One region of the Streptomyces sp. NPDC020742 genome, then DNA from elsewhere that is predicted to be linked to it. Evidence: riboswitches for the same ligand, from Rfam matches in the RefSeq annotation. Region 1 holds a riboswitch; each other region holds the start of a gene.

What was found. A riboswitch is a leader RNA that binds a small molecule or an ion and turns the genes downstream of it on or off. The one in region 1 is predicted to bind thiamine pyrophosphate.
Region 2: it holds a riboswitch for thiamine pyrophosphate, as region 1 does, so the genes downstream of both, AB0G84_RS23255 (thiamine ABC transporter substrate-binding protein) here and thiC (phosphomethylpyrimidine synthase ThiC) in region 1, are expected to answer to the same signal.
Region 3: it holds a riboswitch for thiamine pyrophosphate, as region 1 does, so the genes downstream of both, thiO (glycine oxidase ThiO) here and thiC (phosphomethylpyrimidine synthase ThiC) in region 1, are expected to answer to the same signal.

What each region holds. Positions count from the first base shown of each region.
Region 1 covers NZ_JBFAEA010000008.1:242,764-252,557, forward strand. Annotated here, with positions in the region: gene AB0G84_RS17370 (cupin domain-containing protein) at 1-102, shown strand, start outside; gene AB0G84_RS17375 (DUF5326 family protein) at 336-557, shown strand; gene AB0G84_RS17380 (IclR family transcriptional regulator C-terminal domain-containing protein) at 1,135-1,905, shown strand; gene AB0G84_RS17385 (SsgA family sporulation/cell division regulator) at 2,009-2,431, shown strand; gene AB0G84_RS17390 (YibE/F family protein) at 2,477-3,856, opposite strand; TPP riboswitch at 3,929-4,085, shown strand; gene thiC (phosphomethylpyrimidine synthase ThiC) at 4,080-5,873, shown strand; gene AB0G84_RS17400 (hypothetical protein) at 6,640-6,969, opposite strand; gene AB0G84_RS17405 (hypothetical protein) at 7,628-8,518, opposite strand; gene AB0G84_RS17410 (metallophosphoesterase) at 8,742-9,794, opposite strand, start outside.
Region 2 covers NZ_JBFAEA010000014.1:93,483-103,276, reverse strand. Annotated here, with positions in the region: gene AB0G84_RS23290 (phosphatidate cytidylyltransferase) at 1-89, shown strand, start outside; gene AB0G84_RS23285 (hypothetical protein) at 244-414, opposite strand; gene AB0G84_RS23280 (hypothetical protein) at 411-638, opposite strand; gene AB0G84_RS23275 (TetR/AcrR family transcriptional regulator) at 708-1,331, shown strand; gene AB0G84_RS23270 (hypothetical protein) at 1,409-1,795, opposite strand; gene AB0G84_RS23265 (hypothetical protein) at 1,939-2,160, opposite strand; gene rlmN (23S rRNA (adenine(2503)-C(2))-methyltransferase RlmN) at 2,457-3,563, shown strand; TPP riboswitch at 3,597-3,740, shown strand; gene AB0G84_RS23255 (thiamine ABC transporter substrate-binding protein) at 3,849-4,952, shown strand; gene AB0G84_RS23250 (iron ABC transporter permease) at 5,021-6,670, shown strand; gene AB0G84_RS23245 (ABC transporter ATP-binding protein) at 6,671-7,798, shown strand; gene AB0G84_RS23240 (hypothetical protein) at 7,955-9,031, opposite strand; gene AB0G84_RS23235 (LOG family protein) at 9,142-9,794, opposite strand, start outside.
Region 3 covers NZ_JBFAEA010000007.1:314,275-324,068, forward strand. Annotated here, with positions in the region: gene AB0G84_RS16230 (TetR/AcrR family transcriptional regulator) at 23-637, shown strand; gene AB0G84_RS16235 (DUF4126 domain-containing protein) at 1,028-1,651, shown strand; gene AB0G84_RS16240 (NAD(P)/FAD-dependent oxidoreductase) at 1,757-3,274, shown strand; gene AB0G84_RS16245 (hypothetical protein) at 3,313-4,572, opposite strand; gene metF (methylenetetrahydrofolate reductase [NAD(P)H]) at 4,610-5,527, opposite strand; gene thiE (thiamine phosphate synthase) at 5,688-6,344, opposite strand; gene AB0G84_RS16260 (Rv2175c family DNA-binding protein) at 6,460-6,825, opposite strand; gene AB0G84_RS16265 (FAD-dependent oxidoreductase) at 6,940-8,181, opposite strand; TPP riboswitch at 8,357-8,469, shown strand; gene thiO (glycine oxidase ThiO) at 8,467-9,690, shown strand; gene thiS (sulfur carrier protein ThiS) at 9,687-9,794, shown strand, end outside.

The DNA of each region.
Region 1 (9,794 bases):
CGCGGCAGCGTGGTCTATGTGCCGGCCGGGGTGCCCCACAAGTTCCACCACATCAGCGAGGACCTCCGGGTCATGGTGGTCTTCTCTCCTCCTGAGAGCTAGGGGCCGCGGCCCGCAACCCGTAGGGGAAGGGTCAGGGAAGGGCCGGGGCTGCGGAGCCCCCACAGCCATGCCCCGCGTCCTAGCATCGTGGATGTAGGGAGAGCCGGAGGCGGGGCGCGGTGGCACGCGGCCCGTGGAGGGCGCCCTCGGCGCAGCAGAAGAGCGCACCGACAGATAGCGCGGTACAGGCAACAGACACAGACGGCGCGACAGACAGAAAGCAGGGCAGAGCAGTGGCTGGTAAGGGGATATTCGCAGGGCTTCCGTGGTGGGTCACCTGGGTTGTGATTCCAGTCATCCTGATCGTGGTCTTCGGCGGATTCATCGCCACCGCGCTGGGCATCCTGGTCGGACTGCTGTTCAAGGTCCTCATCGCGGCGGCCCTGATCGCCGGCGTCATCTACCTCGTCCGCCGGGTCAGCAGCTCGTCGTCCTCGTCGAAGAGCGACTGGTAGGCCGACGCCCCGCCCAGGCGACCGACGCCCCGCCCGGGCGACCGACGCCCCGCCCGGGCGACCGACGCCCCGCCCGGGCGACCGACGCCGCGTCCGGACGACCGACGCCCCGGCGGCGGCGTCCGGGCGACGGGGCCCGGGTGGGCCCCGCCCTTCCGCGGACGGACCTCACCGGATCAGGCGTCCGTTCATGGATCCCGCTGGACCCCGCCCTCCACCGCCGGACCCCGCCCTCCACTGCCGGACCCCGCCCTCCACTGCCGGACCTCGCCGGTCCCCGCCGTCCGATGGCAGGCCACGCCGTCCACCGTCCACGGGGTCGGCCTTGGCCACTGACGTCCGACTGGTGCACCAAGGGGGTTAACTCCCCCGGCTTTCCCCCTGACGCCTCGACCCCCGCGGCTACAGTGCGAGCGCAGGCGTCTTCCGGACGGTGAGGTTCCGGCACATGCCGAGTGCGGCGAGGCCGACCGGCCGTCATCACGGGGCCCGGTAGACGCGCGCGGTGGCGGGAGCGGGTCCCGCGACCGGGGCTCCCGTGCCCCATGGCGAACGGACCTGGGGGTCGGCGTTGGCAATGGCGAACGGTGAATCCGGCTCACCTCCCACCTTGATCGGGTCGGTGCGGCGGGCGCTGAGACTGCTGGAGGCGGTGGGGGCGCACGCCGACGGGGCGCCGGCCAAACAGCTCGCCAGGGAGGCCGGGCTGCCCCTTGCGACGACCTACCACCTGCTGCGGACGCTGGCCCACGAGGGCTATCTGCAGCGCGAGAACGGCCTCTTCGTCGTCGGCGCCGCGGCCGAGGCGATCGGCCGGGCCGGGGGCCTACGCCGGCAGCGGGTGCAGATCTCGCAGGCGCTGGCCGTGGCGGGCCGGGAGCTGGGCGCCGCCGTCTACTTCGCCGTCTACCGCGAGGGCGAGGTGGAGGTGGTGGCGGTGAGCGACGACCCGGGCCGGCCGTCGGTGGAGGAGTGGGTCGACTTCCGGAGCACCGCGCACGCTCACGCGATCGGGCAATGTCTGCTCGCGCAGCTTGACGAGGCGGCGCGGAGGGAGCACCTGTCGCGGTACCCGGTGCAGTCGACGACGCCCTTCTCCGTGCGGTCCGAGGGAGAACTGTTGTACCGACTGGATACGGTGCGTCGCTGCCAGGTGGCCTATGAGCGCCAGGAATATGCCTTGGGCACGGTGTGCTCGGCCATCCCCGTCCAGGTCGGTGCGGCAGCCGCCACGCTCGCGGTGTCCCTTCCCGTCAGCGAACTGCACCGATTGCGGTCCGTCACGGATCGACTACGCATAAAGGCGGAGGCGGCACTAACGACACTCGCCTTCTCTATCAGTATCTGAAAACTCACTCCTTGTGATCTGTCTGCCTGTGGCCGACGATGGCGTTCACAGGGCTTTGGGGGTGTTCCCGGCCATCTGCGAATCAAGTGCGGGGCAGTGGTTGATGACCGACACAGTTCAGGCAGAAGTGATCATGAGCTTCGTCGTCTCGGAGGAGCTCGCGTTCCGGATTCCGGTGGAGCTGGACTTCGACCGCGCCGATCCGTACGCCGTCCGCTTCACCTTCGATCTGCCCGGCGATGCGCCGGTCACCTGGGCATTCGGTCGCGAGCTGCTGCTGGACGGCCTGAGCGGGCCGTCCGGTGAGGGGGACGTACGGATCCAGCCAGCCTCCCCCGAGCACCTCAGCGATGTCTTCATCAGCCTCCAAGTGGGCCCGGAGCGCGCCCTGTTCCGGGTGAGCGCCGCACCGCTGGTCGCCTTCCTGGACCGTACGGACCGGGTCGTGCCGCTGGGCAAGGAAGAGGTCTGCGACACGCTGGAGGCCGTACTGGACCGGATCCTCACCGAGGCGCCGGCCGGCTGAGGCCGGCCCGGACGTACCGTTTCGGCGCCGCCCTCGCCCCGCTCCTCAGCGCTTGCGCCGCCTGCCGTGCCCGCCGCGCCGTCCGCTCCGGCCGACGGTCGTGTCCACCGTGCCTGTCGCGCCCGACGCGTCCGATGCACCCGACGCGCCCCGTGCGTGCGGGATCCCCTCGCCCGTGCGGTCCGCCGAGACGACCAGGGCCGCGAGCAGCGTCGTCAGCGGTACCGAGGCGACCAGCCCGATGCTGCCGATCAGCGTGCGGACGATCTCCTCGGCGACCACCTCGCTGGTGGCGACCGTACCGACCCCGCTCTGTGCGATCGTGAACAGCAACAACAGAGGTAGTGCGGCGCCCGCGTAGGCCAGTACGAGGGTGTTGACGACGGAGGCGATGTGGTCCCGGCCGATCCGCATCGCCGCGCCGTACAGCTTCCGCCAGCCCGCGGCGGGGTCGGCCTCCTTCAGCTCCCAGACCGCGGCGGTCTGGGTCACCGTCACATCGTCGAGCACCCCCAGCGACCCGATGATGATCCCCGCCAGCAGCAGCCCGCGGATCTCGATGTCCGGGAAGAGCCCGTGCACCAGGCCGGTGGTGTCGTCCGTATTGCCGGTCAGCAGCGCCCAGTTGATGAACACCGATCCGAGCAGCCCGATCAGCAGGAGTGACGCCAGGGTGCCGAGGACCGCGACGGAGGTACGGGCGGTCAGCCCATGGCACAGATAGAGCGCGATCAGCATGATCGCGCTGCCCCCGACCACCGCCACCACCAGCGGATTCGACCCCTGCAGGATCGCCGGGAGGATGAACAGCGTCAGCACCACGAAGCTGGCCGCCAGCGCGACCAGCGCGAGCACCCCGCGCAGCCGCCCGACAATCACGACCGCGACGGCAAAGATCGCGGCCAGTACGCCCATCGGGAGGGACCGGTCGACATCGCTGACCGAGTACTGGAGATCCTTCGGCGCCTTCGGTGAGTACGCCACCACCACGTCCTGCCCGGCCGTGTAGCGCCGCAGTGCGTCCGGTGTCACCACCGTCCGGAAGGTGCGTCCGGCGTTCTCGCCCGTGGTGACCTCTATCGTCGCCTGCTGGCAAGCCTTGCCCCGGGCCGCTCCCCCGGTCGGCTGCTGACCCGTTGGCGAGGGCGGCTGCTGCTGCTCGGCATGGACATCGGCACAGTTCACCTGCACCACCTTGGTCACTCTGGCCTTCTCCGTGGGCTGGTCGAAGCCGACTCCGGACGGCTTGTGCGGCGGTGCGCCGCCCGGCCAGAGCACGATCAGTCCGACCGCCACCGCGGTCGCGAAGGGGATCAGTACCGCCGCAATGACTTTGCGGAGATGCCGGGAGACGGGCGCCGCGGGACCGTGGCCGTGCGTGTGGGCGTGCGGGGCGGCGTGGTGGTGAGACTCGTGAAGGGTCACCTCCAGATCATCGCAAGAACTCCAGGGGCCCCCTGTTCACCCCACCGCGTCGGCGGCTACCGTTGGTGCCACCTTTGCAATCGCGGGAGCTCGGAGCACCGGGCTGAGAGGGCGCTGACCTCCGTCCCAGCGGTGTTTCACGTGAAACACCGGACGACGGAAGCCGCTGCGTCGACCGCCGAACCTGTTACCGGGTAATGCCGGCGTAGGGAGTTGGGTCTCCATGACTCTGCAGGATGCACGCACGCCCGAAAACGAGAACGGTGCCAGCGCGAGCGGTGAGCCGAAGATCGGCTGGCACAAGGGCTATGTCTCCGGATCGCGCCCCGACCTGCGGGTCCCGGTCCGGCGGGTGCACCTCACCAACGGCAAGGACGTGACGCTCTACGACACGTCAGGGCCGTACACCGACCCCAATATCGAAACCGATGTCCGCCGTGGCCTGGCGCCGCTGCGCGAGAACTGGATCATCGCCCGCGGTGACACCGAGGAGTACGCCGGCCGCCCCATGCGTCCGGAGGACGACGGCCTCAAGCACACCTCGCCGCGCGGTGGCCTGAAGAACCTCGATGCGGTCTTCCCCGGCCGCCCGCGCCAGCCGCGCCGCGGCCGTAGCGGCGCCCCGGTCACCCAGCTCGCCTACGCCCGGCGCGGCGAGGTCACCGCGGAGATGGAGTACGTCGCGCTCCGCGAGAACGTCACGCCCGAGTTCGTCCGCGACGAGATCGCGGCCGGCCGCGCGGTGCTGCCGGCCAACGTCAACCACCCGGAGATCGAGCCGATGATCATCGGCAAGAACTTCCTGGTGAAGGTGAACGCCAACATCGGCAATTCGGCGGTCACCTCCTCCATCGAGGAGGAGGTGGAGAAGATGACCTGGGCGACCCGTTGGGGCGCCGACACGGTCATGGACCTTTCCACCGGCCGCAACATCCACACCACCCGCGAGTGGGTGCTGCGCAACTCCCCCGTCCCGATCGGCACCGTCCCCCTCTACCAGGCGCTGGAGAAGGTCGACGGCAAGGCCGAGGAGCTGACCTGGGAGGTCTACAAGGACACCGTCATCGAGCAGGCCGAGCAGGGCGTCGACTACATGACGGTGCACGCCGGAGTGCTCCTGCGGTACGTCCCGCTGACCGCCCGCCGCAAGACCGGCATCGTCTCCCGCGGCGGCTCGATCATGGCGGCCTGGTGCCTGGCGCACCACCAGGAGTCATTCCTCTACACGCACTTCGAGGAGCTCTGCGAGATCCTCGCCTCGTACGACGTCACCTACTCGCTCGGTGACGGCCTCCGCCCCGGCTCCATCGCGGACGCCAACGACGAGGCGCAGTTCGCGGAGCTGAAGACGCTGGGCGAGCTGAACTCCATCGCCAAGCGGCATGGCGTCCAGACCATGATCGAGGGCCCGGGCCATGTCCCGATGCACAAGATCAAGGAGAACATCGACCTCCAGCAGGAGATCTGCGAAGAGGCCCCGTTCTACACGCTCGGCCCGCTGACCACGGACATCGCGCCCGCCTACGACCACATCACCTCGGGCATCGGCGCAGCGATGATCGCCTGGTGGGGTACCGCGATGCTCTGCTACGTCACCCCCAAGGAGCACCTGGGCCTCCCGGACCGCGACGACGTCAAGACCGGCGTCATCACGTACAAGATCGCGGCCCATGCGGCGGACCTCGCCAAGGGCCACCCGGGCGCCCAGGAATGGGACGACGCGCTCTCCGACGCCCGCTTCGAGTTCCGCTGGGAGGACCAGTTCAACCTGGCCCTCGACCCGGACACGGCGCGTGCCTTCCACGACGAGACGCTGCCCGCGGAGCCGGCGAAGACCGCCCACTTCTGCTCGATGTGCGGCCCGAAGTTCTGCTCGATGAAGATTAGTAGAAGCATCACAGAGCAGTTCGGTGGTGACGCGGACTCGACTCCTGAGGAGATTGAAGCAGGGATGCTGGAGAAGTCGAAGGAGTTCGCGGCGGCGGGGAACCGGATGTACCTGCCGTTGGCGGACTGACCGGCTGGGGCCGTGTGTGGTGGGGGAGTTGACGATGCCTCCACCACACGGCCTGATACCCACCATCATCCCAAGAGGGCATCTGATCGGCTTTCAGGGCGTTTCGGCGATCCGCTGGTTTTGATTCGCCAGGTTGGGGGCGGGGTAAACGACTTCCCTGTGCACGTATGGATGCATTGGACTCGCCTCGGCTCCTCCTTTGGTACAGCATGAACGCAATGGGTCGCCCGGCGCGGGCGAGGCCGTGATCGCCGAATGCAATACACGCCGAGGTGTGGTGTGTAAACGTAAAGGAGGTCGATATGTCTCTTCCAGTGGGTAGTCGTTGGATCATCGAACGAGGGTCCGTAGGGACCGAAACAATCGAGGTTGTCGATAGTCAAGGTGAGAGCTTCACCGCGAAATACGTCAGCACCGCAGACCCAAGCGAGTTCTCTGGGGAAGTGTGTGTTCGGCAACATGAGGTCATCAGCATCAAGCAGCACAATGTCGGGCCAAAGTATGTCGCCTTTCATAGCGGACTGCGAGAGGCGTCGAATGGGGATCGCTACACCGGGAATTGGTACGACGTAGCGGGTAATAAGGGGGACTTCAGCCTGGTCATGCAGTAGTGCTGCTCCCTGCAAGGAAGGCGAAGGTGGGCCCGACCTTGCTCATGGACAGCGGCGGTGCTGCCGCGCATCCGACCGATGGGGTGAGAAGCGCGCCGTTGCGCGCGAGGCGACCGGGCCGGCCTGGGGATTGGCCATGTCAGATCCGGTAATCGCTAGGTTGGGGGTGGCACCATGCAGACCTCAACGCATACCCATTCATGGTGCCTCAACCGCCACTCGCAGCACCCCGGGTCTGTGGTCGGATCGGGAGGAGGATCGACGGGATCGGGCGACCGGTCAACGAACTTGGTGACGATCTCACCGTCCTGAACGTTCGACACCGCAACCTGGCGATCGAGGTCGACTCTCATGGCGTCAACTACCCCACCGATATGCCGGATGGAGTAGTCCTTCGCGACATCCGGGTACTTGTCGAATGCTGCCTGAATGGCATCGAAAAAGGCGGTGTCGTGAGTTGGCCCGATCTTGGACTTCGTCTTCATGGATGCTCCAGGAAGTGGGTGGTTGCCTGATCCCGCACGAGTCGCAGAGCGCCGGATGGGCAGTTACACGACCATGATTAGCCCATTTGACTGCTGCTGCCACTGGAGTGGCGGCAAGGCCGACACGGCGAAGACAGCCCGTCTCACGCTCGGCCAGTAAGCCATCCCAGGCAACAAGGCCGATTCACCACCACACTCGGGCAGTACTGGGTACGCAGCAAGATCCCGCGAAGTGACCCGCCTTCGCGTAAGGAGCCCCCCTCTGCGGACGCCGTGGTTCGCACTCTCGTGGAGAATCACGGCAAGCAGATCAACACCGAAAGGCGCACGGCACCCACGACAAGACGGCCACCCGGCTGGCCACCGAAGCTGGGGGACCTGGAGTCGATATGCCCCGGCGAGCACACGCGGTGATCGCCAGCCCTCGACCGGGGGCGTTGTCTGTCTCTCCAGTCCGTGACCCTATGGCGACCTGGCGGTCGAGGCCGAGGCCGGAATGGCGGAGAAGTACCGGGAGTTCGCCGCGGCGGGCAATCGCGTCTACCTCCCGATCGCCGACTAGTCCGGCGATCCTGCCGTACGGGACGAGGCCCCTGCCCCAAGGCGGGGGCCTCGTCCCGTACGGCCGGTGGGCCGGTCCCAACTCCCTTACTGCTGCTTACTCCTGGGAGCGCCCCGGCCCGCCGTACTCCGGGCTGGTGTAGTCCGGGCTGGAGTAGCGCGGACGGGAGCCCGGGGAGCCGCTCTCCGGGCTGCTGAACTCGGGACGGGTGTAGCCGAGGGTGGGGATACGGCTCTCGGGGGCCGTGCTGCGGCCCGGTGCGGCGCGCACCGGCTCCTCGTCCGCCGGCACCGGCGAGCCGGCCAGCGCCTCGCGCAGGAACGGCAGCAGACCGCGCTCCAGGAGGGCGCGGCGCCAGGCCTCATGGGCGTCGTCCAGCACCCCGCCCGGCTCCCCGGATCTCGCGGAGTCGGCGGAGGCGTTGTTGCGCAGTGCCGTGACGACCAGCCCGCCCATCGCGACGAGGGCACCCGCGGCGGTGAGCACGGCGAAGACCCAGCCCACGCTGATCAGTGGCTGCGCCAGCGAGGCGTCGGGGCCGAGCGCGCGCAGGACATAGCCGATGAGCAGGAAGAGCACGGCGGCGATGCCCGCGAGGACCGGGGCGAGCACCGTGATCATCGCGGCCAGTCCGGCCCCGGTGGTTTCGGCCTCGCCGAGCGCTTCGACGGTGGCCTGTCCCAGCCCCCCGCCGGCGGCGGCCTCCGGCTCCACGCCGCGCGCGCCGGCGCCGGACGGTGCCGCGGCGGGCGCGCGCGAGGCGGCACGGAGCTGTACGTAACGCTGGTATTCGGCCGTGGCGCAGGCGGCGATGGCGGTGGTCGCGCTGAGCGCCATCGCGCGCAACTGCTCGGTGCTGAGATGGTTTCCCGTGGCGGCGTCGGTGCCGTCCGGGCGGTATGCGGCGGTACGCAGCGCCTCATCAAGGATCCGCGCGAATTCCGCGCGATCCTCGTTCAGCAGGTGCGGAGCGCTGTTCATGTGCATCCCCCGATGCTCCGTAGGGCCGTACGGCCGGCGTTGGCCGGGCAGTGGGCGGAAACGGAGGAGAGCCTGCTACGGATAGTCCGATGGTAGAGCGACTCCGGCATGCGGTGACAGAGAGTTTGCGGAATTGAATAAGGCGATGCCCGGATTCAGCCGGTACCACTCCCCGGTGCCGCCTCCGGCCGACGGTCCACCGACCGGCGGCAGGCTGCCCCCGGAACGGTCAGCCCGCCAGCGGGAGTTGGGCGACCAGCAGCTTTCCGGCCATCGTGACGCCGCCGTCCATGGCGATGGCCAGACCGTCGGCGTAGACGTGCGGACCGTCGACCGCGATGCCGTCGCCCTCGCCGTCCTCCGTGCCGACCTCGCCCAGCAAATACGGGATCGGGCTGTGGCCGTGGACCACCCGGTCGCCGCCGTAGGCGTCCAGGAGTTCGCGGACGGCCTGCGCCCCGGAATCGTCGCGGAAGGCGAAGCGCTTGGTGAACTTCCGGAACAGGTCCCAGACTTCGTCCGCGTCGCTGCGGGTCAGCACGTCGTGGACGGTGTCGTTGACGGCCTCGATGGAGTCGCCGTATTCGAGGTAGGCGGTGGTGTCGGAGTGCACCAGCAGGTGCCCGTCCTCCTCCATCACGGCGTCCAGCCGGGCCATCCACTGCAGGTGGTGGTCCTCCAGGCGGTCCATGTCGGACTTCTGGCCGCCGTTGAGCAGCCAGGCGGCCTGGAACGAGGCGGTGCCCGCGCCCGACTGGACGGGGGTGTCGCCGAACCGCTTGGCGCCCAGCAGCAGGAGTTCGTGGTTGCCCATCAGGGCCTTGCAGTAGCCGCCGGCCGCCGCGGCCTCGGCGGAGAGCTGCATCACCAGGTCGATGACGCCGATGCCGTCCGGGCCCCGGTCGGTGAAGTCGCCGAGGAACCAGAGCCGGGCGTTGCCGGCCGCCCAGTTGCCGTCGGCGTCGATCAGGCCCTCGGCGGCCAGCGCCTCGCGCAGCTCGTCGTAGTAGCCGTGCACATCGCCGACGACGTACAGCGGGCCCATGCCGTGGGGCGCGTCGGCGTCCTCTGCGGCCTCGGGCACCGGGACGACAGCCGGACGGTCGATCAGGGTGTCCGTGCGGCCCGGGGTGATGACCGGCAGGTCGCGGGCGGTCGGGGTGTAGTCCGGCGACAGCTCGGCCGGCGGCGCGACCGGGGCGGCGGGCGGCGCGGCCGGGATCCCGGCGGGTGGGTGCATCGGGGGCGCCGGAGGAGATCCGGCGGGCGCGCCCGCGGGCGC
Region 2 (9,794 bases), on a different contig from region 1:
ACGGCGGCATCATGGACCGCCTCGACTCCCTCCTGCCGACCGCTCCGGTGGTCTGGCTGCTCTTCGTGATCTTCGTCGGGGCGGGCTGAGGTCGTCCCGGTCGGAGAGAGGTAGCTGCTCCTGGTCCCCGCAGCCCGGTCCGAAGCCCCTTACCAGCGGTTCTGCCGCAGGTAAGGGGCTTTGTGGTGTGGTGGGCCGGGTGGTGGTGCGGCCCATGAGGGAGTGAGGTCCCGCACCGGGGCGTCACTCGCTGGGGGCGCCCCGCCGGTCTCCGGTCCGGCCGGCCCGCCGCCAGATCACCGTCATCCCCAGCGCCAGCACGGCCACCGCGGCCACGACGATGAGGCCCTTGATCGCATAGTCCCGCAGCAGGTGGTGGACCAGGTCCGACGAGTCCATCGCCAGGCCGGTCACCGCCGGCGGTCCCGGGTACGGGCCCGCGCCGGGCCGTCCTCCAGGCGCCGGGCGGCGGCACGCCACACCGCGCGCAGCGCGGGGTTCGCGTACCGGCGGGCCTGGTCGAGCCTGCCCCGGCGCTTGAGGGCCAGGGCCACGGCGAAGATCACCAGGGCCAGGACCACCAGCCCACCCGCGATGACGCCGAACCGGAGCAGCATGAGGTTGAGGTAGCGCTCCATGGAGTCCCTCCTTTTTGTATCACGCATGTGATACAAAACAATGTATCACGCATGTGATACAAAGGCGTTATGCCAAAGGTCGTGGATCCGGACGCCCGTCGCCGCGAGGTCGTCGACGCCCTCTTCCGCGTCGTCGTCCGGGACGGCCTGCAACGCACCTCACTGCGCGCCGTCGCCGACGAGGCCGGGCTCAACATCGGTTCCCTGCGCCACTACTTCGCAAGCCAGCAGGAGCTGATGGACTTCGCGATGCAGTCGATGCTCGACGGCCTCACCGAGCGGCTGCTCCAGCACGTCGAGCGGATCGGGGACCTGAGCCGGCACCCCCGTGAGGAGCGGCTGCGCCTCGCCGCCGGCCTCCTGGCCGAGCTGCTGCCGCTCGACGCCCGCCGCCGCGCCGAGGTCACCGTCTTCCTCGACTTCAACGCCGCGGCCCGCACCAACCCGGCCTTCCGGGACCTGGCACACCAGACCGCCGCCGGCGCCAGGAGGCTGGTGCACCGCGTCCTGGCCCGGCTCGACGAGTCCGGGACCCTGCGGCCCGGCCGAGACCTCGCCCTGGAGACCGAGCGCCTGACCGCACTCCTCGACGGCCTCTGCCTCACCGCCGTACGCGACCCCGACCTCCTGAGCGCCGAGACCTGCACCAGGGCCGTGGCCGTCCACCTGGACGACTTGTCCCGGCGCGGGTAGCCGTAGCGGATTCAGCTGCCGACGGGGCATCGGGCGGTTGCCGAAGGCGACGGAGAACCCGAGGACCAGCCCGCTGGTCAGAAGGGCGCCATCCACAGGGACGGGGGCGGGCCGATGTTGCTGCGTGCCTCCAGCAGGCGTTCCGTCCGTGCTCTGTTCAGTTCGCGCAGGGACGCGAGTGAGCCGGTGAGGAAGGCGCGTTGGCTGTCGTTGCGGGGTGTGATGCGCGCGTGGGTGGTGTGCAGGCGGTTCCGTGCGTGCTCGGCCGCGGGGGCGGTGCGACCGGCCGCGGCGCCGGGCCACTTGGCCGCTGCCGCACGGCCGTACGCCAGCAGGCTCTGCCGGATCCGTGGGCGGCGTCCGTGCGGCAGTCGCGGGGCACGAGGGGTGGGGCAGGGCCGGGCCGTCCCCCGGGGGGAGAGAAGCTGGTCAGGAGGGGCGGGGCGCCGGACCGCTGCCGTCACGGATGCAGCAGGGTGAGCGGACCGGACGCTCCGGAGAGGGGCAGCGGCTGCTGCCGCTATGCGGCTTTGTGCGGCGTGGGTGCTCCGTTAGGCACCCCGCCATCGTGGCTGAGCATGCGGCTGCCCCGAACGTCGCGGGGTTCTCAGAGCTTGACCAATTTGCCGTACGGACTCATGATCCGTGCTTGTAGCGAACCGAAGTCGACAAGTACCGCGATCTCGCCCTCGATACCGGTAACCCGGCCGAGACCGTGCTCGTCGTGTGTGACCCGGTCGCCTAGCGCGAACTGCTTGGGAGGGCGCGTGGCCGGGGGCTTGAAGGGACTGGACGGCAGATGGCGCCGGGCTGCGGCAGGCTTTGTCATTACGAGCAGTATGCGCCTGGTGAGCGAGCCAGCCCCGCACGCGCCGGCTAACGCAACCAAGCCGAGATCTCCGGGGGCGACGACTGCACACCCAGTTTCCCCTTCACCGGCCCCGCGAAGCCGCGGATGCACCACCGGCTCGGCGGGCTTGGGTCGGTTCACCCGCCGCCCCGGGGCCGTGTCTGGGCCCTGTGAGGTGGACCGCCGATGACACAAGACCGCAGTCGGTGAACGCCCCTCACCGCTCACGGCTCCGGCCCGGGCCCCCGTAAACGATCTGCCACACTGGACGCACCATGCCTGCACCTGGAGAACTCACGTTCGTCGCGCCCCGTGGCGCCAAGAAGCCCCCTCGGCACCTTGCCGATCTCAGCCCCACCGAGCGCCGCGAGGCGGTTGCCGCGATCGGTGAGAAGCCGTTCCGCGCCAAGCAGCTGTCGCAGCACTACTTCGCCCGTTATGCGCATGACCCGGCGCAGTGGACCGACATCCCGGCGGCGGCGCGCGAGAAGCTGGCGGGCGAGCTGCTGCCGGACCTGATGAACGTCGTACGGCACATCTCGTGCGACAACGACACCACCCGCAAGACGCTGTGGAAGCTGCACGACGGCACGCTCGTCGAGTCCGTGCTGATGCGCTACCCGGACCGGGTCACGATGTGCATCTCCTCGCAGGCCGGATGCGGGATGAACTGCCCGTTCTGCGCTACGGGGCAGGCCGGTCTGGACCGTAACCTCTCCACCGCCGAGATCGTGCACCAGATCGTCGACGGGATGCGGGCGCTGCGTGACGGCGAGGTGCCCGGTGGGCCGGCGCGGCTGTCGAACATCGTCTTCATGGGGATGGGCGAGCCGCTGGCCAACTACAAGAGGGTGGTCGGCGCCATCCGGCGGCTGACCGACCCGGAGCCGGACGGGCTGGGGCTCTCCCAGCGGGGCATCACCGTCTCCACCGTCGGCCTGGTGCCGGCGATGCTGCGGTTCGCCGACGAGGGCTTCAAGTGCCGGCTGGCGGTCTCGCTGCACGCCCCGGACGACGAGCTGCGCGACACCCTGGTGCCCGTCAACACGCGCTGGAAGGTGCGCGAGGTCCTGGACGCGGCCTGGGAGTACGCGGAGAAGTCCGGGCGGCGGATCTCGATCGAGTACGCGCTCATCCGGGACATCAACGACCAGGCGTGGCGCGGTGACCTCCTGGGGCGGCTGCTGAAGGGCAAGCGGGTCCATGTGAACCTCATTCCGCTGAACCCGACACCGGGGTCGAAGTGGACCGCCTCCCGCCCCGAGGACGAGCGGGCGTTCGTCCAGGCCATCGAGGCGCACGGGGTGCCGGTGACCGTCCGGGACACCCGCGGGCAGGAGATCGACGGCGCCTGCGGCCAGCTCGCGGCCTCGGAACGCTGACCGCCCGCTGGTACGGTGAGGTCGAACAAATGCACATTCCGACAGGGGAGCGCCACAGCGCTGAGAGTGCGGAAGCGTCGTAGTCCTGGTCCACTTCCTGGTCCCGGTCCTCGGTGCCCGCAGACCCTTGAACCTCGCCCGGGTCATTCCGGGTAGGAAGTTCGGTCGTCACTCATGCTGTTGCGCCCTGCCCCGGGTCCCCCCCCGTCCGGTACGTCCTCGTACGACGGAGCCGCGGACCCGGGGCAGGGCCGCGTCTCTTCCTGGCCAGCCAGGAGGAAATCAGTGAGCACCACCAGCAGGATCGCCGCGAGCGCGGTTGCCGCCGCGGTCGGCATGACCGCACTCACCGCGTGCGGCGGCCAGGGCGGGGGGAGCGCGGACGCCAAGACCGTCACGCTCGTCAGCCATGACTCGTTCAACGTGTCCAAGTCCGTCCTCGCCGCCTTCGAGAAGGAGAGCGGCTACAAGGTGAACATCCTCCGGGGCGGGGACGCCGGGAAGGCCGTCAACCAGGCGATCCTGTCGAAGGACAACCCCCAGGGCGATGTGCTCTTCGGCATCGACAACACCCTGCTCTCGCGCGGACTGAACGAGGGTCTGTTCACTCCGTACCGGGCCAAGGGGCTGGACAGCGTCCCGGCCGCGCTACAGCTCGACAAGGGGCAGCACCGCGTCACCCCGCTCGACTACGGCGATATCTGCGTCAACTACGACCGCGGCTACTTCGCCCGGCACAAGATGGCGCCGCCGAAGACCTTCGACGATCTGATCAAGCCCCGCTACAAGGGACTGCTGGTCACCGAGAACTCCGCGACGTCCTCGCCGGGGCTCGCCTTCCAGCTCGCGACCATCGCCGCCTACGGCGATGGGGGCGCCTCCCGGACGAAGTCTGAGGGAGGCTGGCAGGGGTACTGGAAGAAGCTCAAGGCCAACGACGTCGAGGTCGTCGACGGCTGGGAGCAGGCCTACAACGACCGGTTCTCCGGCTCCGCCGCCGGCAAGCACAAGGGCGACAAGCCGCTGGTGGTGTCGTACGCGTCCAGCCCGCCCGCCGAGGTCCTCGGCAAGAAGCCCGCGCCGGCGCAGGCACCGACCGGCGTCGCGACCGGCACCTGCTTCCGGCAGATCGAGTTCGGTGGCCTCCTGAAGGGTGCGAAGAACGAGAAGGGCGGCAAGGCGCTGCTGGACTTCCTGCTGAGTCGGCAGTTCCAGGAGGACGAGCCGCTGCAGATGTTCGTCAACCCGGCACGCAAGGACGCCAAGGTGCCGGCGGTGTTCACCAAGTACGGCACGACGATCGACAAGCCGCAGACGCTGGCCCCGGAGGCCATCGCCAAGAACCGCGACCAGTGGATCAAGCAGTGGTCCTCGCTCGTCCTGAAGTAGCGCCTGCGGAGGGCACGGGCGCCCGGCGCGGGCGCCCCGCACGGGGAACGGCGGTGCGGCTCGGCCTGATGGCAGTGCCGCTCGCCTTCTTCGCGCTGTTCTTCGCCTACCCGGTGGTGGCGATCGTCGGACGCGGGCTCAAGGACGGCGGACAGTGGCAGCTCGGGCGGATCGGCACGGTGCTGACCGACCCGGACGTGGCGCACGTGCTGTGGTTCACCGTCTGGCAGGCCGCCGCCTCCACGGGGCTGACCCTGCTGGTCGCGCTACCGGGTGCCTATGTCTTCGCGCGCTTCGACTTCCCCGGCAAGCAGTTGCTGCGGGCCGTGGTGGCGGTGCCGTTCGTGCTGCCGACCGTCGTCGTCGGCTCGGCCTTCCTCGCCCTCCTCGGGCGCGGCGGGCTGCTGGACGACCTGTGGGGGGTGCGCCTGGACACCTCGGTGTGGGCGATCCTGCTGGCGCACGTCTTCTTCAACTACGCGGTGGTGGTACGGACCGTCGGCGGACTGTGGGGACAGCTCGACCCGCGGCAGGAAGAGGCCGCGCGGGTACTGGGCGCCGGCCGGTTCGCGGCCTGGCGGCGGGTGACGCTGCCCGCCCTGGGGCCGGCCGTCGCGGCCGCCGCCCTGATGGTCTTTCTGTTCACCTTCACCTCCTTCGGGGTGGTGCAGATCCTGGGCGGGCCCACCTTCTCGACGCTGGAGGTGGAGATCTACCGGCAGACCGCGGACTTCCTGGACCTGTCCACGGCCGCGGTGCTCACCCTCGTCCAGTTCGCCGCGGTGCTGGGCGTCCTGGCCCTGCACGCCTGGACCGTCCGACGCAGGGAGTCCACGCTGCGGCTGGTGGACGCCGCGCGGACCGCCCGCCGGCCGCGCGGCCCGGGCCAGTGGGCGCTGCTGTGGGGCACGCTGCTGGTCATCGTCATCCTGCTGCTCACACCGCTGGCCGTACTGGTGGAGCGGTCGTTCGCCGGACCGGACGGCTACGGAACGACGTTCTACGCCTCGCTGGGCTCCGCCGCGACCGCCGACAGCACCTTCACCGTGCCACCCCTGGAAGCGCTGTGGAACTCCCTCGCCTACGGGGCGGCGGCCACCGCGATCGCCCTGGTGGTGGGCGGGTTGGCGGCCGCGGTCCTGACCCTGCCGCGGCTGCGGCCCGGCCGGTCCGGGCGGACTCCCGTGATCAGCCGGTGCGTCCGCGGCTTCGACGCCCTGCTGATGCTGCCGCTCGGAGTCTCCGCGGTCACCGTCGGCTTCGGCTTCCTGATCACCCTCGACCGGCCCCCGCTGGACCTGCGTGCCTCCTGGTGGCTGGTCCCGCTCGCCCAGGCGCTGGTGGGCGTGCCCTTCGTGGTCCGCACCATGCTGCCCGTGCTGCGGGCCGTCGACTCGCGGCTGCGCGAGGCCGCCGCGGTGCTCGGCGCCTCGCCGTGGCGGGTGTGGCGGGAGGTCGACCTGCCGATCGTGCGCCGGGCGCTGCTGATCGCCGCGGGCTTCGCCTTCGCCGTCTCGCTCGGCGAGTTCGGCGCGACGGTCTTCATCGCACGGCCGGACCGACCGACGCTCCCGGTCGCCGTGGCGCGGCTGCTGGGGCGCGCCGGCGAGCTCAACTACGGGCAGGCGATGGCCCTGTCGACCATCTTGATGCTGGTGTGCGCCGGTGCCCTGCTGGCCCTGGAGCGCGCCCGAACCGACCACTCCGGGGAGTTCTAGATGACGGCACCGGCGAACAGCGCGGCGCAGAGCCCGGCGCATCGGCTCCTGCGGCTGGACGGGGTGACCGTCCGCTTCGGCACCTCGGCACGGCCCGCGCTCGACGCGGTGGAGCTGGACGTCGCCGCGCACGAGATCGTCTGCGTCCTGGGGCCGAGCGGGAGCGGTAAGTCCACCCTGCTGCGGGTGGTCGCCGGCCTCCAACAGGCCGACGCGGGAGCGGTGTTGCTGGAGGGGCGGGAGCAGTCGGGAGTGCCCCCGCACCGGCGCGGGGTCGGCCTGATGTTCCAGGACCACCAGCTGTTCCCACAGCGCGATGTCGCGGGCAACGTCGCCTTCGGGCTGCGGATGCGCGGCTCCTCACGTGCCGAGCGGGAGCGCACCGTGGCCGGCCTGCTGGACCTCGTCGGGCTGCCGGGCGCCCAGCGGCGCGCCGTGGCCTCCCTCTCCGGAGGCGAACAACAGCGGGTCGCTCTGGCCCGCGCCCTGGCGCCGCGCCCCCGCCTGTTGATGCTGGACGAGCCGCTCGGCCAGCTCGACCGCGGACTGCGCGAGCGACTGGTCGTCGAACTCCGCTCCCTCTTCGGCGAGTTGGGTACGACCGTGCTCGCCGTCACGCACGACCAGGGTGAGGCCTTCGCGCTCGCCGACCGGGTCGTGGTGATGCAGGACGGCCGGATCGCGCAGACCGGCACCCCGCTGGAGGTCTGGCAGCGACCGGCCACCGAATTCGTCGCCCGCTTCCTCGGTTTCGACAACGTCGTCGAGGCGACCGTGCAGGGCGAGGCCGCCGCCACCCCCTGGGGCAAGGTGCCGGTCCCCGAGAACACCGCGAACGGCCACTGCCGCCTGCTGGTACGCCCGGCAGGGGTACGGCTGACCCCCGCCGCGGACGGCCTGCCCGCCACCGTCGCCGCCCGTACGTTCCGCGGCACCCATGTCACCCTGCTCCTGCAGCCGGCCTGCGGTCCCCAGTTGGAGGCGGCCTGCGCCCTGAGCGACGCTCCGGAGGTGGGGGAGCGGGTCGGGATCGCCTTTGCGGCGCCGGATGTGGTGGTGCTGGATGCTGCTTCGGGGGCTTCGGGGGCTTCCGGGGCTTCGGGGGCCGTGGAGGCGGCGGAGGGGTAGGGGGAGCCGGGCGGGCGGTCGGTCGCCGGTGAGGCGTGGTTGGCCGTGGGCGGCAGCCGGCCTTCGGGGAAGGTCAGCCTTCCGCAAGCCAGCGCTCGGGGAAGGCCAGCCCTCGGGGAAGGCCAGCCCTCAGGGAAGGCCAGCCCTCGGGGAGGGTCAGCGTTCGGGAGTGGCCGCCAGGGAGGCCTCCGGGCGGGCGTCCCCCACGGCCGGGCGAGCGCCGCCGGCCTCCGCCGTGGCACCGGACGGGGCCTTCGCCCGTCCCCGATTCCCGCTCTCGTCCTGATTCTCGTCGTGGCTCTGGACGTGATTCTGGTTGTGGTTCTGGCTACGGTTCTGCTGCTGGTGAGGTGCCTCCGGCGTGGGCTCCGGCTCGCCGAACCAGGCGACCCCGACCGCCCCGGCCACCGCCACCACGAAGCCGAGGACCGCGACCCAGGCGAACCCCGGCCGGGAGGCGTCACCGAGCCACACCACCCCGAGGATGCCCGGGACCACCGTCTCGCCCACCACCAGCGCCGCCGTGGCGCCGTTCACCGAGCCGATCTGCAGGGCCACGGTGTGCAGATACATACCGCCGATGCCCGCGACGAGGATGGCGTACAGCGCGGGGTCCGTCAGCAGGGACGGCAGATGGAACGGTGCCGCGCCGTTCAGCACCCGCACGCCGACACCGAGCGCGCCGAAGCCGAGCCCCGAGAGCAGACCGGCGAGGATCGCGGCCCGGCTGCCCAGCAGGCGCACCACCAGCGTGCCCCCGCCGATGAGGACGAGCGAGGCGACCAGCAGCCACCAGTGGGCGGCGATCGGCGTATGCCCGCTGCCCTCCGGCCCTGCGGCCGTGGCCAGCAGCACCAGCGCCGAACAGACCACGGCGATGGAGCCCCACTCGGCCCGGCCGAGCCGGATGCCGAGGAGCTTGATGCTCAGGACGGCGGTGATCACGAGGTTGGCGCTGATCACCGTCTGGGAGAGGAACAGCGGCAGCAGCCGTGCCGCCAGTGCACCGAGCCCGAAGCCGATGAAGTCCAGCACCGTGCCCACCATGAATTCCCAGGTCACGGCGGCCTTCGCGGTGGAGGAAAGGCTGGGGCCGCCGTGCTGGGTGACACCGGTGGTGGAGGCCTTGGCGGCTTCCCGACGAGCGGACTTGCGCGAGCCCACCGCCTGTAGGACCGAGCCCGTGCCGTAGCAGGCCGACGCCGCTACGGCCGTCAGAAGGCCGATGATCACCAAGAGCTCCGTTCGCCCGCTGTCTGCCTTACCCGTTCATTACCTGGCTTGGCAGACGCTCATATTGGGACGGGAGTTGCCTCGGGTGGGCAGATATCACGGAGCGGGGTTCACGGGTTCGTCGCGCTCACGGAGGCCTTCGCCCTGAGACGGGCCAGTGCCTCCGGGGCCTCGTCCACCGAATCGACCAGGGCGATCCGCGCCGCCATCGGACGCTCTGCCGCAAGGGCCTGGAGCAGCGGCCAGGCGGGCAGCCGCTCGGTCCAGTGCGCGCGGTTCACCAGCACCATGGGGGTCGGCTCGCCACGCGACCCGTAGTAGTTCGGGGTCGCGTTGTCGAATATCTCCTGTACGGTCCCGGCCGCACCCGGAAGGAACACCACGCCCGCACGGGAACGCGCCAGCAGCCCGTCCTCGCGCAGCGCGTTGATGAAGTACTTGGCGATATGGGTCGCGAAGGGGTTCGGCGGCTCGTGCCCGTAGAACCAGGTGGGAATGCCGACCGACGCGCCGCCCCCGGGCCAGCCCTGGCGCACGTCGAAGGCGACCCGCGCCCAGTCGGTGACCGAGGGGGCGAAGTGCGGTGCCTTGGCGAGGAGTTCCAGCGCCGCGTCGAGCATCTCGTCCTCGAAGGGCGCGGCGTACGCCCCGAGGTTCGCGGCCTCCATCGCTCCCGGGCCGCCGCCGGTCGCCACGGTCAGGCCGTCGCGGGCGAGCGTACGGCCGAGCCGGGCCGCGCCCGCGTAGTCGGGCGTACCGCGCT
Region 3 (9,794 bases), on a different contig from region 1:
CCGGACCGGCACAATCGCCCCCATGGACAGCTCCAACACACGCCGCGACGCCACCCGGCGCAAGCTCTTCGAGGCCGCGGTCACCCTCATCGCCGAACAGGGTTTCTCCTCCACCACGGTGGACGAGATCGCCGAGCGGGCGGGCGTCGCGAAGGGCACGGTCTACTACAACTTCGCGAGCAAGAACGTTCTCTTCGAGGAGCTGCTGCGGCACGGCATAGAGCTGCTGGCGACCTCCCTGCAGGAGGCCTCCCAGGAGGTCACCGACCGGGGCGGCAGCCGGATCGACGCGCTGGACGCGATGATCCGGGCCGGTCTGGACTTCATCTCCCGTTACCCGGCGCTCACCCAGCTCTACGTCGCCGAGCTGTGGCGCACCAACCGGGCCTGGCAGTCGACGCTGATGGTGGTGCGCGAGCGGGCCATCACCGTGGTGGAGGACGTGCTGCGGGAGGCGGTGGCGGGCGGGGAGCTGAGCGAGGAGATCGACATCCCGCTGACCGCTTCGGCGCTGTTCGGGATGGTGCTGGTGGCCGCCCTGGACTGGCAGTCCTACCAGCCGGACCGGTCGCTGGACGAGGTGCACGCGGCACTGTCGCGGCTCCTGCAAGGGCGGGTCAGCGGCCGCCCGTCCTAAGCCCCTGGGGGTGGGTGCGCGACCGGGCCCCGGCAGGTGGGTGCGCGCCGCAGTGGTCAGATGCGGCGCGCACCCCGTTCCCCCGTAAGCCGGCACACAAGAGTGCGCCGCCCTGGCGCGGACCGATCCCCCGTCGATCCGACCAGGACAGCGCTTCCCCCGTGCTCCCCCGTACTTCCCCCGTGTTCCCCCGTGCTTCCCCCGTCACGGTGGGGGAGCCGCGCCGTTCCGCCGCCCCGTGTCGGCGGTGCGGCGCCGCTTCCCTGCCGTGGGCCCTACTCTTCCGTCCGGGCCGGTCCCGGCCCATCCGCGTACCTACTCATCCGACGGTCTGAGTACGGATACTCAATCCTGAGCACCGGCCCCCATGGGGGGCCTACGATCTCCGGCGTGTCCGTACTTCCCTTGGTATTCACCAGTGGCTGGGCGAGCGGGATCAACGCCTATGCCGTCGTGCTGCTCCTCGGCCTGCTCGGGGTGACCGGTGTCACCGACGAGGCACCGGCCGCGCTGCAGCGGCCCGATGTGCTGATCGCGGCCGGGGTGCTCTTCGTGGTCGAGGCCATCGCCGACAAGATCCCGTACGTGGACTCGGTGTGGGACTCCGTGCACACGGTGATCCGGCCGGTCGCCGGCGGCGTGGTGGCCGCCCTGCTGGCCGGCCACAGCGGCTCGCTGCCCGAGCTCGCGGCGGGGGCGGTGGGCGGCTCCACGGCGCTGCTGAGCCACCTGGTGAAGGCGGGGACGCGGATCGCGGTCAACACCTCGCCGGAGCCGGCCAGCAACATCGTGCTGAGCCTCGTCGAGGATCTGGGCGTCGCCGGGCTCATCGTGTTCGCCGTCTTCCATCCGGTGGCCGCCGCGGTGATCGCGGGGACGCTGCTGGCCGCGGGCGTCACGCTGGTGATCGTGCTCTGGTCGCGGATCCGCCGGTACCTGCGGCGCCGGCGGGCCCGGCGGGAGGAGAAGCGGCTGGCCGCGGTGGGCGGCGAAGTGGTGCCGCCGGCGGGCTGAGGCGCGAGCCGGGCGGCCCGGGCCGAGGGCCGTGCGCACCGGCCGTGCGTGGTCGGCCCACCGGTCGTGCGGGCGCTGTCAGTGGGCCCGGATAAAGTCGCAGGCATGGCACGGATTGCGGTGATCGGCGCCGGGATGGGCGCGATGGCGGCCGCCGCCCGGCTGGCCGTCGCGGGCCACCGGGTGGCGGTGTTCGAACGGGACGCGACGTACGGCGGCGCGGTGCGCCGGCTGACGAGGGACGGCTTCGCCTTCGACACGGGGCCGGGGCTGCTGCACCTGCCCGCGGTCTACCGCGACCTGTTCCTCAAGACCGGCCGTGAGCCGTTGGAGAGCTGTGTCGAGCTCTCCCAGGTCGACCCCGCGAGCCGCCATCTCTTCGCCGACGGCACCGCCGTCACGCTGCCCAACGCCTCGCGGGCCGGGGTCCTGGCGGCCCTGGACGAGGCGCTGGGCGAGGGCGCCGGCGAGCGGTGGAGCGCCCTGGTGGGGCGCGCCCGCGAGGCCTGGGACGCCATGCGCCGGCCGCTGCTGGAGGAGCCGCTGTGGCGGGACTGGCAGGTGCTGGGGCGCGACCCCTATCCGGCGGTGCGTCGGCGCGGCCTGTTCGGGCGCGGCAAGGGCCCGACGACGGCCACGCTCGCCGAGGTCGCCCGCCGTGAGCTGGCCGACCCCCGGCTGGTGGCACTGTTGGAGAGCCATGCGCCGGCCTACGGCTTCGACCCGCGCAGCGCCCCGGCGAGCGCCGCGGTGCTGCCGTACATGGAGCAGACCTTCGGCAGCTGGTATCCGCGCGGTGGTGTGCGGGCGCTGGCCGAGGCGCTGTACGAGCGGTGCCTGGCGCGCTCCGTGGAGTTCGCCTTCGGTGCGGAGGTGACCGGGATCGTCGAGAAGGACGGCCGGGCGGCGGGCGTGGAGCTGGCCGACGGCCGGGTGCACGACGCGGAGTTCGTGGTCGCGGGCCTCGACCCGGCCCGACTGCCGGCGCTCCTCGGAGGGCGGCAGCCGTACGGCGCGGAGGATGTGCGGCCCGCGGAGCGCCCGGAGGTCCGGGGGACGGGGCGGCTGACGGTCTGTCTGGCGCTGCGCGGCGGGCGGGAGCCGGGCGCCGCGCACCGGACGGTCGTTCATACCCCGGACCGCGCCGCGGAGTTGGCGGACGTCTTCGACGCCGGCCCGGGGCCGCGGACGCCCCGTACGCGGCCGACGGTGACCGTGCTGCGCCCGGACGACCCCACCACCCGGCCCGACGACGGCCATGAGGCGGTGACGCTGTCCGCGCCGGTGGCCCCGTCCGGTCCGGCTGACGAACGGGACGGTACGGCCGCCGAGGCGGCCGCCGACCGGCTGGTGGAGGCCGCCTCGGCGGCGGTTCCCGGGCTGCGGGAGCGGGTGCTGTGGCGGGCGGTGCTGCCGCCCGCCACGGACGCTCCGGTGACGGGGCCGGCGCTGGCCGGCCAGGAGGGCCGCTTCCTGCGGCCCGGCAACCGCACCCGTATACCGGGGCTCTACGCGGTCGGTGGCCACGCGCACCCGGGCGGCGGCCTGGCCCATGCGGGGATGTCCGGCGCGCTGGTGGCGGGACTGATCGTGCACGGCAACGACTGGCACGGCTCTCAGTAGCGCGGCCCGGCGCGCCCCGCACCGCCCGGTCGGGCGGCTCAGTAGCGGTACTGCTGCCCGTCGTAGCCCTGCTGCTGGTACGGCGGGTAGGGCTGCTGCTCGGGCGGGAGGTCGTGGTCGCGCTGCTGTGGCACCCAGGCCCCGTCGGCCGTGGTCTCGCCGTAGCCCTGGCCCGGCTGCTGGCCCTGGCCGCCGTACTGCTGCGCGCCGTAGGACTGGGCGTAGGGGTCGGGCTGCGCGTAGGGGTCGGCCTGGGCGTAGGGGTCCGGCTGCGCGTAGGGGTCGTAGGACGCGGCGTACTGCTGGGCGCCGCCGTACGGGTCGCTGTAGCCGGTCTGCTGGCCCTGCCCCATGCCGTCGCCGTAGGCCGCGTACGGGTCCGCGGCATAGGGGTCCTGGCCGTTCGCGGGCCCGCCGTAACTGCCGTCGTAGGCATAGCCGTTGGCGCTGCCGTCGCCGGTGCCGCCGTAGGCGTCGTAGCCGGGGTAGCCGCCCGGCGCGGGGCGGGCGTCGGAGCTGTAGATGCCGTACTGGCCGGTCTCGTCGGGCATCGGCTGCGGGGCGTAGACGGTGTCGTCGTAGGACGGGGCGGGGAACGCCTGGGTGGCGAAGACGCTCTGGTCCTGCGGGTCCTGATAGGGGTCCTGGGCCGGGTAGCCGCCGGCCGTTCCGTAGCCGCCGGTGGTGTAGTCGTCGCTCCGGTAGTCGTAGGAGCCCTGGCCGACGTAGGTCTCCTGGGCGGCGAACGCCTCCTGTTCGGTGGAGGGCTGCCGGCCGGCGTCCTTGTTCTGCAGGCCAGCGAGGCTGCCGAAGCCACCGGTGCTCTCGAAGGTGTCCGGGCCGTTGTCGAGCGGGCGGGCGGGGCCCGACGCGGGGGCCTCGGGGGCCGGCACCGCCTCCAAGTCGGAGACCTCCAGGGTCGGTTCGGCGGCGGGCGGGGCGGACCTGCGGCCCCGGCCGCGACGGCCCTCACCGCGCCGACCTTCACCGCGCCGGCCCTCGCCGCGGTTCTCACCGCCGCCCTCCGCCCGGTTCTCGCCGCCCCTCCCGCCGATCGCCCAGCCGGTGGTGAAGCCCTTCCTGAAGGAGAGCGTCACCTGCGTCTGGCCGAAGGCGAAGGCGATCAGGCCCAGTCCGATGACGATCACGGAGGGGATCACCACACCGACAACCACAGCGAGGAAGCCGGCGAAGGCCAGCAACCGCCAGCGCAGCCGTGCCTTGTACTGAAGGAGCACCTCGCCCAGCAGCCACACTGCGACCAGACCGAACGCGATGTAGAGGATCGTCCAGCCCATATACGCCCCTCTTCCGCCGCTCGGCGGCCGCAGTGATTCAGGGCCGCTGGTGCAGGCCCAGATTCTCGTAGATTTCCAGGGTCGCCGTGGAGTGGTTCAGGGTAATGAAGTGCAACCCGGGAACGCCCTCGGCCATCAAGCGCGCACACAGTTCCGTCGCGTACTCGATGCCAATGGAGCGTACCGCCGCCGCGTCGTCCTTGACGGCGAGGATGCGCTCGGCCAGATCGGGCGGGAAGGCGGCATTGCTGAGCTGCGCGAACCGCTCGATCTGACGGACGTTCGTCACCGGCATGATCTCCGGGATGATCGGTGTGGGGCAACCCGCGGCCGAAACCCGGTCCCGCAGCCGGAGGTAGTCCTCGGGGTAGAAGAACATCTGGGTGATGGCGAAGTCCGCCCCGGCCCGGCACTTGGTCACGAAGTGGGCCACGTCGGTGTCCCAGTCCGTCGACCGCGGGTGCATCTCGGGGAAGGCGGCGACGCCGACGCAGAAGTCGCCGGACTCCTTGATCAGCCGCACCAGATCGGCGGCGTAGGCGACGCCGTCGGGGTGCTTGACCCACTCACCCATGGGGTCGCCTGGTGGGTCGCCGCGCAGCGCGAGCATATTGCGGATCCCGGCGCCGGCGTACTGGCCGATGATGTTGCGCAGGTCGGCCGTGGAGTGGTTGACCGCGGTCAGGTGGGCGACGGGGGTGAGGGTGGTTTCGGTGGCGATGCGCTCGGTGGCGCGCACCGTGCCGTCACGGGAGGTGCCGCCGGCACCGTACGTCACCGAGACGAAGGTCGGGGAGACCGCTTCGATCCGACGAATGGCGTTCCACAGGGTCCGCTCACCCTTCTCGGTCTTCGGGGCGGCGAACTCGAACGAGTAGGACTGCTTGCCGGAAGCGAGCAGGTCGCGCACGGTGCGTGCGCGATCAGTCCTGGTGGAAGCTGTACCTAGGGCCATACCGGCAGGTTAACCACCCGGCGGGCGCACACCAACCGTCATCGGCGTTATGCCTGGTTGGTCGGCCTGGTGTCCACGGGTTGGACATGTCCCGGCCGTGCGGCCGTCCGGAGGCGTTTCCCCGGGCCGCGCCCCGGAGGAGTCAGCAGGGCCGGACGGATCAGTCCCGGTCCGCCCGCTCCCGGATGCGCCGGGCCAGGTCGGCGGCGGCCGCGCCCGGGTCGTCGGCCTCCGTGAGGGCGCGGACCACCACGATCCGGCGGGCGCCGGCGTCCAGCACCTCGTCGAGGTTGTCCGCATCGATCCCGCCGATCGCGAACCAGGGGCGCTCGGGGGCGCGCGCGGCGGCGTAGCGGACCAGGTCGAGGCCGGGGGCGTGGCGGCCGGGCTTGGTGGGCGTGGGCCAGCACGGGCCGGTGCAGAAGTAGTCGACGCCGGGCTCGGTGAGCGCGGCGTCCACCTCGGCCTCGGCGTGGGTGGAGCGGCCTATCAGGACGTCCGGGCCGAGGATGGCGCGGGCGGCCGGCACCGGCAGGTCACCCTGCCCGAGGTGCAGCACCTCGCTGCCGAGGGCGTGCGCGACGTCGGCCCGGTCGTTGACCGCGAGCAGGGTGCCGTGCCGCCGGCAGGCGTCCGCGAAGACCTCCAGGTGCCGGAGCTCCGCACCCGCCTCCATGCCCTTGTCGCGCAGTTGGACGATGTCCACGCCCGAGGCCAGCACCGCGTCCAGGAACTGCTCCAGGTCGCCCTGCTCCGTGCGGGCGTCGGTGCACAGGTAGAGCCGGGCGTCGGACAGGGCCTCGTGTGCGGTGCTCATCGGGCGGCATTCCCCCCAGGTCAGGGGCGTACGGGACGGCCGTGCGGCCCGTACGCCCCTCGGATGTGGTCACGGATGCCGGTGCGGGGCGGGCGAGCGCGCCGCACCGGGCGGATCAGACGGCGAGCGCCTGGGCCCGGCGCTTCACCTCCGTACCGCGATTCTCGCGCAGCGCCTGCGCCGGGGTGCCGGGCAGGGTGTCATCCGCGGTGAAGAGCCACTCCAGCATCTCCTGGTCGGTGAAGCCGTCGTCCTTGAGGAGCGTGAGCGTACCGACGAGGCCCTTGACCACCTTGTCGTCCTTGATGAAATCGGCGGGCACCTGCAGCGCCCTGTTCTCCCCGCGGCGCACCGCGATCAGCTGGCCCTCCTTCACCAGCTGCCGGACACGCGTCACCTCGACGCCGAGCCGTTCGGCGATGTCGGGGAGGGTGAGCCAGGCAGGGACGAGTCCATCGATGTTTGCGTCAATCTCGGTCACAGGACAAGCGTGCCACCTCGCACTGACAGCCGGTAGCCGGGCATCGCCAAGAGGGGCTCCGGGCACCCCGGAGGGTGACGGTGCACCCGCCGGTAGGCCGTCGGTGCGCCGGGCCTACCGCGCCGCGGTCTTCAGCGGTACGGCCGCGTTCGCCGCGCGGTCCCGGTCGAGGACCGTGCCCCGCTCGATGAGCTTGCGGCCCTGGGCGAGGTCCCGAGGCCGCCCCACGGCCAGCAGCGCGACCAGCCGCTCCTCGCGCAGCCAGATCACCGACCAGGCCGCGCCGGCCGGATCCCCGCGCCAGACCAGCTCGTCGGCGTCCCCGTGGTGGCCCGCGTACTGCACGAACCGGCCGAACTGCTCGGACCAGAAGTACGGGACGGGGTCGTAGACCAGTCCCTCCGTCCCGCCGCGGGCGATGTTCTCGGCGACCGTACGGGGGCCCTGGAGGGCGTTGTCCCAGTGGTGGATCAGCAGCCGGCTGCCGTACCGGGTGGACGGGAAGGAGGCGCAGTCGCCGACCGCGTACACCTCGGGGACGGAGGTGCGCAGCCGCTCGTCGGCGAGCACCGAGCCGTCGTCGGCGGAGACCGCGACGCCCGAGCCGGCCAGCCAGGCGGTGGCGGGCCGGGCCCCGATCCCGACCACCACGGCGTCGGCGGGCAGGGTGGTGCCGTCCGAGAGCGTGACCGCACCGGGGGTGACGGAGGCGACCCGGGCACCGGTCCGCAGCTCGGCGCCGGCGTCCGCGTACCAGCCGGTCATATGGGCGGCGACCTCGGCGGGCAGCGCACCGGCCAGCGGGCGGTCGCCGGCCTCCACGACGGTGACGGCACAGCCCGCCTCGCGCGCGGCGGTGGCGAACTCGGCTCCGATCCAGCCGGCTCCGACGACCACGATCTCGTGCTGGGCGGCGAGCACCGGCCGCAGCCGCTCGGCGTCGTCGAGGGTGCGCAGCAGGTGGACGCCGGGCAGCCCCTCGCTGCCGGGCAGGGTGATGGGCTCGGCGCCGGTGGCGATGACCGCGTGGTCGTAGCGGACCGGGCCCTCGGAGGTCTCGACGAGCCGGCGCTCGGGCACCAGGGCGGTGACCCGGCGGCCGAGGTGGAGCTCGATGCCGAGCCCGGCGAAGTCCACCTCGAAGGCCGAGCCGTCGGCCTTGCCCAGCAGCACCGCCTTGGACAGCGGGGGCCGGTCGTAGGGCGGGTGGGGCTCGTCGCCGAACAGGGTGATCGCGCCGGGCCAGCCCTGTTCGCGCAGGGCGACCGCGGTCTGCACACCCGCGATTCCGGCGCCGACGATCACGACGCGGGGCGTGCGGTCAGGGGCCTGGGAGGACTTGCTCTGCTCGCTCACCCAATCACTCTAGGACGGGGCACGACGCCGCCCGCAGCAGCGCGCAAGGAGATCTCTGACACAGCGTCACAGACCGCGGTGCCGGTTCCCGGGGGCCTTGCGGCGGGCCCGCGGGGTCCGGCGGGCCCGCCCCGGCGCTGCCTTACGGCGCCCCACACCCCCGTATTAGGGTGGTGCCCGCACTCGCGGGAGCCCGGACGCACCGGGCTGAGAGGGAGGCTGGCCGGCCTCCGACCGTACGAACCTGATCCGGGTCATGCCGGCGAAGGGAGGGGCTGGACGCCCATGCATCCACCTGCCACACCACCGACTCTCGCCTCCGGGCACCCCGATGTCCTGGTCATCGGGGGCGGCATCATCGGCCTGGCCACCGCCTGGCGGGCGGCCGCCCGCGGGATGACCGTCACGGTGGCCGACCCGTCCCCCGGAGGCGGCGCGGCCCGCGTCGCGGCCGGGATGCTGGCCGCGGTCACCGAGCTGCACTACGGCGAGCAGACCCTGCTGGGCCTCAACCTCGCCTCGGCGCACCGCTATCCGCGCTTCGTGGCGGAGCTGGAGGAGGCCGCCGGGGCGCACACCGGCTACCGGCGGTGCGGCACCCTGGCCGTCGCGCTGGACGCCGACGACCGTGCCCACCTGCGCGAGTTGCACGCCCTCCAGGTGCGCTCCGGCCTGGACTCGCAGTGGCTCACCGGCCGCGAGTGCCGCCGCCTGGAGCCGATGCTGGCCCCCGGCGTACGGGGCGGCCTGCGGGTCGACGGCGACCACCAGATCGATCCCCGGCGGTTGGCGAGCGCCCTGCTGACGGCCTGCGAACGGGCCGGGGTGGCCTTCCTGCCGAACCGGGCCGAGCGGCTGACGGTCCACGGCGGACGCGCCACCGGCGCCGTCCTCGACGACGGCACGGCGGTGGCGGCCGGGCAGACCGTCCTGGCGGCGGGCAGCCACAGCGGCCGGCTGGCCGGGGTGCCCGACGAGGTGCTGCCGCCGGTACGGCCGGTCAAGGGCCAGGTGCTGCGGCTGCGGCTGCCGGACGTACCGGCCGGCTCCCCCGCCTTCCTGTCCCGCACCGTACGGGCCGTGGTCCGCGGCAACCCGCTCTATCTGGTGCCGCGGGAGAGCGGTGAGCTGGTCGTCGGCGCCACCAGCGAGGAGCTGGGCTGGGACACCACCGTCACCGCGGGCGGGGTCTACGAACTGCTGCGGGACGCCCACGAACTCGTCCCCGGTATCACCGAGCTGCCGCTGGTCGAGAGTTGCGCCGGGCTGCGCCCCACCTCCCCCGACAACGCACCGCTCCTCGGCCCGACCGAGCTGCCCGGCCTCCAGTTGGCCACCGGCCACTTCCGCAACGGCGTCCTGCTGACGCCGGTCACCGGCGAGGTGATGGCCGAGGCGCTGGCCACCGGCAGCCTCCCCGAAGAGGCCCGTCCCTTCACCCCCCTGCGCTTCACCCGCACCACGGCGGGCCCGGAGCGCGCCCCCCTCCTGGAGGAGCAGCCCGTATGAGTGCCGCCACCCCCACCGTCTCGGTGTCCGTCAACGGCGAGGCCCGTGAGATCCCCGGCGGGCTCACCCTCGACCGGCTCGTCGCGACCCTCTCCACCGCCCCC